DNA from 4 places in the Psychromonas sp. KJ10-2 genome. Region 1 is predicted to be linked to each of the others. Evidence: predicted binding sites of a transcription regulator. Region 1 holds the regulator's gene; each other region holds the start of a gene.

Region 1 (3,178 bases):
AATGTGATTGCATTAGAGTCTGATTATAACCAACCTATTCATGTTTCTTCAGTAAAGCAACATGCTAGCTTAAAAACCAACACGATCACTTTCACTGATGAAGTTTTATTAACTCAAGGTTCGATTAAGATCACAGCTGATAAATTGACGGTTATTCGAGGTGAAAAACCTAATCATGAATTGATGATTGCAGAAGGTAAAACCTCCGTTTTCCATCAAATACAAGACGATGGTAAACCATTAGATGCAGAGGCGAATAAAATTACCTATGATGTAGCAGCAGGTAAGATAACATTAACCGATAATGCACAAGTAAAACAATTAGATAGCCAAGTAAATGGTGCTGAAATAGAATACTTCTTAGCCACTCAAGAACTTAATGTAAGCACCGATCAGAATACTAAAGAGCGCGTAAAAACCATCTTTTTGCCTTCGCAATTTGAAAAAGATAAAAACAGTGACTCAACCTCAAATACAGGCGGTTAATTAATATGGCAGAGTTATGCGCAACAGGCTTAGTTAAGAGCTATAAAGGGCGTACCGTAGTAAATGGTGTTGGTCTTACAGTCAAAACCGGCGAAATTGTAGGGTTACTTGGCCCTAATGGTGCTGGTAAAACCACCTCTTTTTATATGGTGGTTGGTTTGGTTAAACAAGATCAAGGCACCATTGTTATTGATGATGAAGATATCTCTAGCAACCCGATGCATATTCGAGCACAAAAAGGCATTGGTTATTTACCACAAGAAGCGTCCATTTTTAGACGTTTAACGGTAACAGAAAATATCATGGGTATTTTACAGACCCGTAAAGAATTGACACAAAAACAACGCGAAGAGAAACTGAACACTCTTTTAGAAGAGTTTCATATTACTCATATTCGTGATAATAAAGGGATGAGTTTATCGGGTGGAGAGCGCCGTCGTGTAGAGATTGCACGCGCACTAGCCACAGAACCAAAATTTATTCTACTTGATGAACCTTTCGCTGGTGTTGACCCGATTTCGGTAATTGATATAAAAAATATTATTCAACAATTACGTGATCGTGGCTTAGGTGTATTAATCACCGACCATAATGTTAGAGAAACGTTAGATGTTTGTGAACATTCCTATATAGTAAGCCACGGAGAAATTATTGCTGTGGGTACACAGGATGAGATTCTGGCAAATGATCATGTGAAACGCGTTTATCTAGGTGAAGAGTTTAAACTTTAAATAATTGCCATACGTTCAGGAAGATATGTTTTGATGAAACAGGGTTTACAATTGAAAATGGGTCAGCAATTAGCGATGACCCCTCAATTACAACAAGCAATAAAACTATTGCAGCTTTCAACATTAGATCTGCAACAGGAGATCCAAAACGCTTTGGACTCTAACCCTCTTCTTGAACAAGACGACCAAACAGGATCTGAAGATACTGTTAAAGAAGCAGATAGCAGCGCATTAGATACCACTGAAGCGATTACTCAGCAAGAGTTCTCCGATGACCTACCTGCAGAAAAAGAGTGGGAAGAATCATACAACTCAACGCCGATCACTGGTACTAGCTCTAATGCAGTAGCCTATGAAGGTGAGAACACTTTATATCAAGGTGAATCATCTACCTCATTACAAGACCATCTATTATGGCAAATGCAACTTACCCCTTTTACTGAAACAGACCAAATTATCGCGATGGCGATCATCGATTCCATTGATGAATCAGGTTATCTCACCACAGACTGTGAAAGCATATTAGAAAGCCTACAAACTGACTTAGAAGAATTAGAGTTGGATGAAGTGGAAGTGGTACTAAAACGCATTCAACATTTTGACCCATTAGGTGTTGCGGCGCGCACCACTCAAGAATGTTTACAAATACAATTACGTCAACTTTCAGAAACAACACCTTGGCGTGATGAAGCTATCCAAATACTGGAACAGTATATGGATCTACTTGGAAACAGAGATTACCGCACACTGGCAAGAAAAAGTAAGTTAAAAGAATCTCAATTAGCTGAGATAATGCGTTTAATTCAAAGTTTAGAGCCACGCCCTGGTAATCGTGTAGAAACCAGTGAAACGCAATATATCGTGCCAGACGTTTACGTTAAAAAAATTAATGGGCAATGGCGTGTTTCCCTTAATCAAGATTGTGACCCGAATTTATCGATTAACCAACAATACGCAAGTATGTGTACGGGTAATATCAGTAAAAATGATTCACAATTTATAAAGGGTCATTTACAAGAAGCAAAATGGTTTATTAAAAGCTTAGAAAACCGCAATGAAACCTTATTAAAGGTAGCTAACTGTATTGTGCAACAACAACAGGCCTTCTTTGAATATGGCGATGAGTCTATGAAACCCATGGTACTTAATGACGTTGCCTTCGAAGTAGAAATGCATGAGTCGACCATTTCACGTGTTACGACTCAAAAATTTATGCATACTCCTCGTGGTATTTATGAGTTGAAGTTTTTCTTCTCTAGCCATGTAGCAACCAATGGGGGCGGCGAATGCTCATCAACCGCTATACGTGCTTTAATTAAAAAATTGGTCTCTGCAGAAATCACCACAAAACCCTTAAGCGACAATAAAATCACCCAGTTATTAGAAGAAAAAGGGATCAAGGTAGCTAGACGTACTATTGCTAAATATCGTGAATCCTTAGGAATTCCACCTTCTAATCAACGTAAACAATTACTTTGAACCAAGAAGTAATGCAAATAAATAAGGATTAACTATAGTCATTTAATGCGAACCTGATAAACTCGCGCGTCCATTAAATACAGTTAACTATTATTATGAAAATATCTACTCTATTAAATCAACAATCAGTATTCTGTAAAACAGCTTGCACAAGCAAAAAAGGCGCACTAGAAAAAATCAGCCTTATCGCAGCAAAAGAACTCGATTTAGATGCCCATGAACTATTCGAAAGCTTAATTGCACGAGAGAAAATTGGGTCAACAGGTGTTGGATCTGGGATTGCTATTCCACATGTCAAAATTTCTAGTGAGCTACCCGCTACAGCTGTCTTTTTGCAATGTGAAACAGGTATCGATTATGATTCATACGACGGTAATAAAGTGGATATACTATTCGCTATTTTTGTGCCGGAAGACCTTTGCAAACAATATCTTTCTGCACTATCAGAGATAAGTCAAAAGTTATTGGACAAACAATTCTTG
Region 2 (3,178 bases), 110 kb from region 1:
CAGTCTAAGTTATTTATAAATTATTTACATAAAAAAATCCCCATTTTAATACTTAAAATGGGGATTTAAATTACTTAATATTTATCTAGCATCTTTTAGGATGCTGGAATGTTTACTAATTAGCTTTTGAATTCAGGGTAAGCTTCAACACCACAATCGTGCATATCCATACCTGCATCTTCTTGCTCAGCAGTAACACGGATACCCATAGTTACTTTGATGATAGACCAAACGATCCATGATGCGATGAATACAAATCCAAAGATAACCGCTGCGCCGTAAAGCTGAGTCATAACTGATGCACCGTCGTTAGACATTGGAACAACTAATAGACCGAATAGACCACACACACCGTGTACAGAGATAGCACCTACTGGATCATCGATTTTTAATTTATCTAGACCAACAATGCTGTAAACAACGATTACACCAGCAATTAAGCCGATAAGTGCTGAACCTAGTGGTGATGGAGATAGTGGATCAGCAGTGATTGCAACTAAACCAGCTAATGCGCCGTTTAGAATCATAGTTAAATCTGCTTTACCCCATTTGAATTTACTTACTAATAACGCTGCGATAGCACCTGTTGCTGCTGCTGCGTTAGTGTTTAAGAAGATTTGACCAACTGCTGTTGCATTTTCTGCATCAGAAACAAGTAGTTGAGAACCACCATTAAAGCCAAACCAACCCATCCATAGGATGAATGTACCTAATGTTGCAAGTGGCATGTTTGAACCAGGAATTGGGTGAACACTACCATCTTTACCGTATTTACCACGACGAGCGCCTAGTAAAACAACTGCCGCTAATGCTGCTGCTGCACCTGCCATGTGAACAATACCAGAACCAGCGAAGTCACTGAAACCGGCTTCACTTAGGAAACCACCGCCCCAAGTCCAGTAACCTTCCATTGGGTAGATGAAACCTGTTAGGAATACTGAGAAGATTAAAAATGCCCATAGCTTCATACGCTCAGCTACTGCACCCGATACGATAGACATTGCTGTTGCAACGAATACCACTTGGAAGAAGAAATCAGATTCTAAAGAGTGGTCTGCACCTTCAGAAGGTGAACCAATTAATGAACCAAAAGAAGGTAACCAACCACCAGCGCTGTTATCAACATACATAATGTTGTAACCAACTAATAGGAACATAGTACATGCAATTGCATATAGTACGATGTTTTTAGTTAAAATTTCGGTAGTGTTTTTAGAGCGAACTAAACCTGCTTCTAACATGGCAAAACCTGCTGCCATCCACATAACTAGCACACCTGATATTAAAAAATAAAAGGTATCCAACGCAAATCTTAGTTCTGTAACTGTTGTTTCCATAATAGTAATCCTTAACTTATATAAACTTGTGGTTTAAAGTGCTTCTTCGTCGAATTCGCCAGTACGAATACGAACAACTTGCTCTAATGGCTGAATGAAAATCTTACCATCACCTACTTTCCCTGTATTAGCTGCGCTAATAATAGCCTCAACTAAACGCTCAACATCTTCGTCCTTAACCGCAATTTCTAATTTCACTTTAGGTAAGAAATCAACTTGGTATTCTGCGCCACGGTATAATTCTGTGTGGCCTTTTTGACGACCGAAACCTTTAACTTCAGAAACAGTAACACCTGCGATACCAATACCCATGACTGCTTCGCGTACTTCATCTAATTTAAATGGCTTAATAATTGCGGTTAACATTTTCATCATATATTCCTTTAAGGTGTATTAAACGTTTGTTCATAGCCTTCTATTAACAACTACCGTGCCAGAAAAAATAATCATTAATTAACAACAACTTAAGAGGAAACCACCACTAAATACATATCGAAAACGCACCATAACAGTGCGTTAATTAAGTGTGCCATGCACCGATATGTAACAGATAAAATATTTATCACAAAAATAATTAATGAACTTAGTAAATGATTGATTGTCATGATCCTTTATGCCCATAAAAGCTGATTTATACTGCTTAGAAAGCAACTTTTATTAGCATTTAATCCTTTATCTCTCTGCTATCAATGGCCATGAAATAAAAATTAATTAACCAACTAACCTGCTTAGCCCTTAGCAAATAAAGCTTCATCTGCTATAGTGCGTAACAATTTTTCGACTTAACAACCTTGAAGGTATGTAACATGAAAAAAATAAGCCTACTGCTTATCACTTTCTTACTGAGTATGAATGCGCTTGCCGCTCCAATGATTGTTCCTAAAGCTCCATCAATCGCAGCCAAAGGCTACCTATTGATCGACTTTGATTCTGGGAAAGTCCTTTCTGAAAACAATAGTACTGAAACGCTAGAGCCAGCTTCTCTAACTAAGATGATGACCAGCTATATCATCGGTCAAGAGCTTAAATCTGGTAACTTAAAGTTAACGGATAAAGTAACCATCTCAAATAATGCTTGGTCTAAAAACTTCCCTGATTCTTCAAAAATGTTTATCGAAGTCGGTAAAGAAGTGACCGTTGAAGATTTAAACCGAGGCATCATTATTCAATCAGGTAATGACGCTTGTGTGGCGATGGCTGAGCATATTGCAGGTAGTGAATCTGCTTTTGCTGACCTAATGAACTCGTGGGCAGCGCAATTAGGCATGAATGATACACATTTCGTAAACAGTCATGGTTTACATGCAGACGGTCATCATACAACCGCTGCTGATATGGCTATTCTAGCGAAAGCAATCATCACAGATGTACCAAATGAATACAAAATCTACAGCGAAAAATCATTTAAATACAATGGTATCGTTCAATATAACCGTAACGGTTTATTATGGGATAAAAGCCTTAATGTAGATGGCATGAAAACTGGCCATACTAGTGCAGCTGGTTACAGCTTAGTCTCTTCTGCAACTAAAGATGGCATGCGTTTAATCAGTGTTGTTATGGGTACTCGCTCTGATGAAGCCCGTAAAGTTGAAAGTAAAAAGCTATTAAATTGGGGTTTCCGTTTCTTTGAAACAATCACTCCTTATAAAGCTAATGACCAACTAGCTAATGAACGTATTTGGATGGGTACACAAGCAAACATTCGTTTAGGTGTTCCAGTTGATACGCCATTAACTTTGCCACGTAACCAATCACAAAACCTAAAAGCTGACTTTGTAATCGACAATGAATTACGTGCACCAATTCAAAAAGGTGACATAGTAGGTCAAGTTAACTAC
Region 3 (3,178 bases), 600 kb from region 1:
TAACGTTTTCATTAAATAATGCACCATCAGGTACAACACTAAGTGTTGAAGAAGCAACAACCAATAGTGATGGTCAAGTATCTGTTATTGTAAAAGCGGGTAGTGTTGCTGGTCCTGTAAGAGTACAAGTAGAAGTGACTGATTCGGATCCTGTTATTTCTAGTATTTCGGATCAACTAAGCATCTCTACAGGTTTACCTGACCAAGACAGTTTTTCATTTGCTCTTGAAGATCACTCTCCTGAATCATTAGGCATCAATGGAGTAACGGTATCTGCTAGCGTCTTACTTGCTGATAGGTTTAATAACGCAGTGCCAGATGGAACGACTATTTTCTTTGATACTGAGGGTGGTGCAATTCGTGACACAGAGTCAGGGACAACAGGATCTTGTACTACTTCCGGTAGTGGTTGTTCAGTGAATTGGGTTTCACAAAATCCACGTCCAGAAGGAAATCAGTTAACTAGTTTTAATACTGATGGACAATGTGGGTATTATGTATTTGCTCCTACAGGTTTAAATTCAACAGGTCCTTGTATCGAACTTGATGATGAAGGTTATGTTGGCATGGGGAAACCATGGGGAGGACGAGTAACTATTACTGCTTATACTGATGGGGAAGAAAATTTCGTTGATAATGATGGTGATGGTTGGTTTAGTGAAGGAGATTATTTTGACGAAGTTAATGACTTACCTGAAGTGTTTTTTGATGATAATGAAAATGGTAGTTATGACGTTGATGTAGAAGAATATAGGGACATTGTACGCGAAGATAACGAAGGTATCGGAGAGTACTCAACAGAAAATACTATTTACAACGGTTTGTTATGTTCTGAAGAGAGTGAAAGTGCTGGTACATGTGAAACAGAGCTTGTACACGTTCGTGACCAACAAATTCTAATCATGGCTTCTAGTGACCAATATATTCGTGTTCAAGATAGTAGTGGTACGGATATTGGTGAAATAGATATTACAGATAACAATATTGAATCTTACGATGTAACAGCCTATTTTGCAGATATTTACAACAACAGACCGCCAACTGGTACTACGATAAATATCTCTACGGAAAATGGTGAGTTATCTGGTCAAACGTCTTGGACTCTTGGAAGCAGTAGTTCTATTGGACCGTATCAAATTGAATTTACAATTATTCAAGAAGAGACTGCAAATGATAAAACCTTTGGTATCCTGTCAATTGAATTAGAAACACCTGAGGGTGGTTCTCTGACATTCCAAATGGATGTACTCGACGCTGGTTAAGATGATTTAACGGTAAAATATATCAAGGAGCTTCGGCTCCTTTTTTCTTATCTATTTTTTGCTAAATTTAACTTTATGGCATGCTTCCTGCTTTTCTAAATCTGTGCAACAATTTTTTGGCAGGAGCTATTATGAAACAATTTTTACATCGTATGACAGAGCAACAAGGGATCACCACGACTATGATGTGGATGTGTGTAAGTTGTGCTGTTTTATTAGTTATTCCAAGTTCACTATTCTCTCTTAATAACTCAGATCTGTTACCCGCTTCTTATGCACCTTATTTATGGGTGTTAGCCTTACTAACTGGCTGTTATCTATTGACTCGATTGTTATCATTTTCATTTTCAGGGTTAAAAGAGTATTACTTGAGCCAGCGTTTAGTCGTGCGCAGAAACAAGATGATTCGACAGTTAGACTTTGAAGAAAAAGCCCTGTTACGTGAGTTTATTATTCAACGTAAGACGGTATTAGCTTTGCCACTGACAGAACCCGCTGTCAGTAATCTATTAGCCTCAGGGGTATTAGCACCAGCATTTGAAACACAAGAAATTAAAGGCAGTAGTCGTATTATTAAACTATCTATTGCTATTGAAGCAAGGGAGCAACTAACGCATAAAGTGATAGGTTTGCCTGTTGGGAAATTGACAGAAGCGGAAGCTGAAGTGTTGAAAGCTGCACGACCTCAATACGCGCGTAATAACTATATTTCTCTGAAATAACTCCTTTTTCTTATCAATAATGTATAAGCAGTGTTTGAAAACGCTTTTTTGACACTGCTTTAGCCAAGCTCAAACTTTCTATATAATAAATGCTTTTCTAACTTACTTGTGTGAGAGAGTATGACTCCTGAACGTTTTGCCCGTATTACTTCCATGTTAAACCGCCGTCAACCTGATCTAACCGTTTTTATGGAACAGGTGCATATGCAACACAACTTAGCTGCGATTGTTCGTACAGCGGACGCTATGGGCATTAATAATGTGCATGCAACATGGGATATAGATTCCACACGTATTTCGCGTAATGTGGCATCAGGCAGTCAAAAATGGGTAAATGTACATTCTCATGATACGGTACAAGATGCTGTGGCTGTGATGCGTGAGCAAGGGATGCAAATTATTGCCACTAATCTGTCTGATACTGCCATTGATTTCCGCGAGGTTGATTACACTAAACCAACGGCTATTTTAATGGGTCAAGAAAAATACGGTATTAGTGACGAAGCATTAGCTTTGGCAGACCAAGATGTGATTATTCCTATGGTGGGCATGTGTCAGTCATTAAATGTATCTGTGGCTTCAGCGTTGATTATGTATGAAGCACAACGTCAGCGTGAAATCGCTGGTATGTATGATCAAGTTTGTCAATTACCTAAAGAAGAGCAACAGCGTATTTTATTTGAAGGTGGTCATCCTATTTATCGTCAATTATGTCGAGAAAAAAGTTTACCTTATCCACCGCTTGACGAAGAGGGGCAAATTGCCGCTTCTGATGATTGGTGGAATGCGATTCGTGGACGTAAATAATTAAAGGAGAACGTTTAATGAGCTTATACCCAGACCGTTTATTAACGGAAGGCATACGTATCATTGAGAAAAGTACTCCATCAGACCAATTTCATGCAGATTACGCTGAGTTAAGTTTTGAACAAGCCTTAACTAAACGGACTAAATTAGCTGAATTACGTTATCAAGTTGCACCAGTGTTAAAACACTTTCAGCAGTTGTTTACGGTATTTTGTAGCTTATTATGCCTATTATTTTTTATAGTAGGCGCATCAAGTGTCTCGCAGTTATTGGTCAATCAAAGCAACTCTCAAATTAACTTTTTTGGGCGATTGTTTTATTTCTAGCCCCTAATCTATTATCACTTCTCGTCTGGTTATTTGTTTTTTGTAAACCTGGTGCTTTGAG
Region 4 (3,178 bases), 1.3 Mb from region 1:
TGTTGTGTCATCACATGTCTTGGGTCAAGTTTATTGGATTCACCTTTTAACTGTTTAAATAAACGTTTGGTAATCACTTCATCACTATCGTAAATGGCTCCGAGTTGCGCATCTTTGCGATCCTCTAAGCTAAACGGGCCAACAAAGATACTTTTTGCATATTTCTCTTGCGGGCAAGTAGAGAAAGGGTAGATATCAGCTTCTACTTCTACTGTGTAATAACCACCGATGATCTCCTCATGCACAATACGCATGTCATGGATTTCACCATTGGTTTTTAACATTAGTTTATCAACTTCTAATACACCTTCTTGAATGACTTGTACGCTTTCAGCACTGGTACCTGCTGAACGTAACACAGTGACCATAGCATCGGATATTGCATTACTACGTGATTGGTCAATATTTTCTTCATTTAATACTGCTCGACCTTCACTCGAATACCATTGTGCATTAGCGGCAAAGGAGCTAAGTATTAATAGCGGCAACAAACGCTTAGTTAATTTCATAAGGGTTCCTTAAATTGGCCATAAGCTGCCGCTGAATAAAGAAGATAACCAGCCACGTGTCTGCATTTCTGCATGCTCACCGGTTGCACTAAATTCAATGCGACTGTCTGCCACTTGATAGGAATCAACAGAGTTATCTTCAGTGACATCTCTTGGTCTTATAATCCCCGTGAGGCGGATATATTCTTTACCGTTATTAATTAACAACCATTTTTCACCACGTACCAATAAATTGCCATTATTTAATACTTCAATGACAGACACCGTCATTTTAGCGCTTAAGCTATGGCTTTGGCTGCTACCGGACTCACCGCCAAATGTTTGGTCTTGGCTAACACCTAACTCAACTTCTTTATCATTAACGGTTAGGTTACCGCCTGGAATTTTAATTGGATCAAGATTATAGGTATTATCATTAGACAGGTTAGTACTCGCTGATTTAGTGGCCACAGACTCTTCTTCTAAAACAACATTGATAATATCCCCCACTTGAAACTTTGGTGCGTAACTATATAAATCAGTAGAGGTACTATCGTTAAATAAAGAGCCCGTTATTTGCACTGGAACAGCAGCTTTACTTGGCTCTACTGGTGCATAGTATGGGTCGTTAGCAACGGGTGTATCATCACTGTCCCTCTGTGTAATTTGACGACCAGTTTCTTCAGGGATTATTTCGGTCGTCTCTGAACTCTCATCAACAGTTACCTCTTGTTGACCAAAATTGGCACAACCAGACAAAATAGCAACAGATAGGATAGCAGTCATTGTTTTCATCATTAATCATCCATACGTTATTGCATGCGAAGGATAATGCGGTGCATCATCGCTTTTTTGTATGCGTAAAATGGCAAAACGGCAGAATGTATTTATATCAATCATTGAAGTGACTTAAATTTGTCGTTTTACTTGTTACTAGATATAAAGCAAGTTGTAAGCCAAGTTTTAATTAATGCCAATTTCACTAAGTAACTGTTCTATTTTACTTGTTAAAATAACTTGTTTCTTCGTGGTGATTTTCGCAAATAGAACAACTATTAAAGAATTAACATCTTTTGGTTAATTCTCCGATAGCCTATTAACGCAGTTAATCGTCCAAAGGCTTAAATGACGCCTTGTACTAAGTCATTTTTCCTGCGCAAAAGTGAGATCACTTATTTAATGCAATTGGTATAACGTGCTAAACCAGAAAAATGAGAGATAATTAGAGTGGGTTTATAAATAAGTGGTGAGGTAGGGTTGCTAATAAGAGAGTAAACATTATGGCGTTAGTTGCTGATATTTACTCTCTTATCATTAAATAGGGATTGTTATTCGACGTTATCATTCACTTCAGTTGCTTGCTGCGCTTCAAGTTTTGCGCGCTCTGCTTTGGAAATATACTTCTCTTTACTGGCAGGGGCATTCTTGGCATTAATCTTTTTCATGCGTTTCTTTAAAATACTGTTAATTTTCTTTTTACGGTTCATCGGAGTTCCTCTTAGCAATACTGTTTATTGTAAAGAGTAAAGGAATGAATATACAGTGCTAATATCCGAATGTGTTCGTTATCAGCTAACTTACTGATAAATTAGTGTATATAAGCCATGATCTAGTCAATTGTGCTGGCCATCTGTTTAATTAATTTTGCATTAAATAACCTTGAGACGATATTAACTAACTGCTAAATGACGTAGAATCCGCTTTATTAATGAATGTTGAAAAACGTTTTCATCATTTTAGCCCGTTAGCTTATAAGAGTTTATTGATTTGATTGCTTCGTTTTTTCACCAACAGGTGCATTAGCCAACATCTTGCCGCATTTTAGAGGCCGTGATGCACAAGTTAAAATGGCGCAATCAATTGATACGGCCATTAAGAAAAAGCAATCAGTGGTCGTGGAAGCTGAAACAGGCACAGGTAAAACCTTTGCTTATTTGGCACCGGCATTACTTAACTTAGATAAAAGCTTGTCGCAAAAGTTGATCATCTCTACTGGTAGTAAAGCACTGCAAGAGCAACTCTATTTAAAAGATTTACCCACTTTAATAAAAGCAACAAAATTTACAGGGCATTGCACTTTGTTAAAAGGGCGCAGTAACTATTTATGTACCGAACGTTTAAATCGCTACATGTTAGAAACTCGCTTTAAACAACCTAATCTACATAGTGAATTGGTGGCAATTAAAGAGTGGTCCGTTAGCACTGTGACCGGCGATATTGCAGAAGTAGATAACTTACCTGAAGACGCAATGATCATTCCCTCAATTACCAGCAGTAATGACAATTGTTTAGGCCGCGAGTGCCCAAGTTTTGAAGACTGTTTTGTGGTTAAAGCCAGAACAACCGCCATGGATGCTGATGTGATTGTGATTAATCATCATCTGTTTTTTGCTGACCTTGCGGTGAAAGAAACAGGCTTTGGTAAATTAATTCCCGATGCAGATACTTACATCTTTGACGAAGCCCATCAATTACCTGATATTGCGAGTCAATATTTTGGCGAAATGCTCTCTAGTAAACAACTCACTGAATTAGCAAAAGAGATAGACTTTGTTTATCGCACCGAATTAAAAGAAGCAAAGCAGATGGCTAAAGCTGCTGAACAGTTGAGAGCTGCCTCTTTAGATTTTCGATTAGCTTTTGCCATGGAAAAAGGCTCGGGAAGTTGGCGAGACAAAAGTAAAGACCGT

What was found. The regulator sigma-54, encoded in region 1, starts transcription at its own class of promoters, with help from an activator protein. The targets are predictions, from matches to a motif close to GTTGGCACGNNNNTNGNNT.
Region 2: the regulator sigma-54 is predicted to act here: its motif matches at 1,757-1,775, upstream of ACLKL2_RS15240 (P-II family nitrogen regulator).
Region 3: the regulator sigma-54 is predicted to act here: its motif matches at 1,337-1,355, upstream of ACLKL2_RS12785 (superinfection exclusion B family protein).
Region 4: the regulator sigma-54 is predicted to act here: its motif matches at 1,431-1,449, upstream of ACLKL2_RS02375 (flagellar basal body L-ring protein FlgH).

What each region holds. Positions count from the first base shown of each region.
Region 1 is NZ_CP178827.1:3,231,633-3,234,810, reverse strand. It holds gene lptA (lipopolysaccharide transport periplasmic protein LptA) at 1-486, shown strand, start outside; gene lptB (LPS export ABC transporter ATP-binding protein) at 492-1,217, shown strand; gene ACLKL2_RS15775 (RNA polymerase factor sigma-54) at 1,251-2,696, shown strand; gene ptsN (PTS IIA-like nitrogen regulatory protein PtsN) at 2,792-3,178, shown strand, end outside.
Region 2 is NZ_CP178827.1:3,125,127-3,128,304, reverse strand. It holds gene ACLKL2_RS15245 (ammonium transporter) at 120-1,337, opposite strand; gene ACLKL2_RS15240 (P-II family nitrogen regulator) at 1,371-1,709, opposite strand; gene ACLKL2_RS15235 (D-alanyl-D-alanine carboxypeptidase family protein) at 2,144-3,178, shown strand, end outside.
Region 3 is NZ_CP178827.1:2,634,841-2,638,018, forward strand. It holds gene ACLKL2_RS12780 (hypothetical protein) at 1-1,262, shown strand, start outside; gene ACLKL2_RS12785 (superinfection exclusion B family protein) at 1,394-1,984, shown strand; gene trmH (tRNA (guanosine(18)-2'-O)-methyltransferase TrmH) at 2,105-2,791, shown strand; gene ACLKL2_RS12795 (hypothetical protein) at 2,809-3,117, shown strand.
Region 4 is NZ_CP178827.1:487,230-490,407, forward strand. It holds gene ACLKL2_RS02370 (flagellar assembly protein T N-terminal domain-containing protein) at 1-509, opposite strand, end outside; gene ACLKL2_RS02375 (flagellar basal body L-ring protein FlgH) at 519-1,286, opposite strand; gene ACLKL2_RS02380 (DUF2986 domain-containing protein) at 1,817-1,975, opposite strand; partial or broken gene ACLKL2_RS02385 (ATP-dependent DNA helicase) at 2,336-3,178, shown strand, end outside.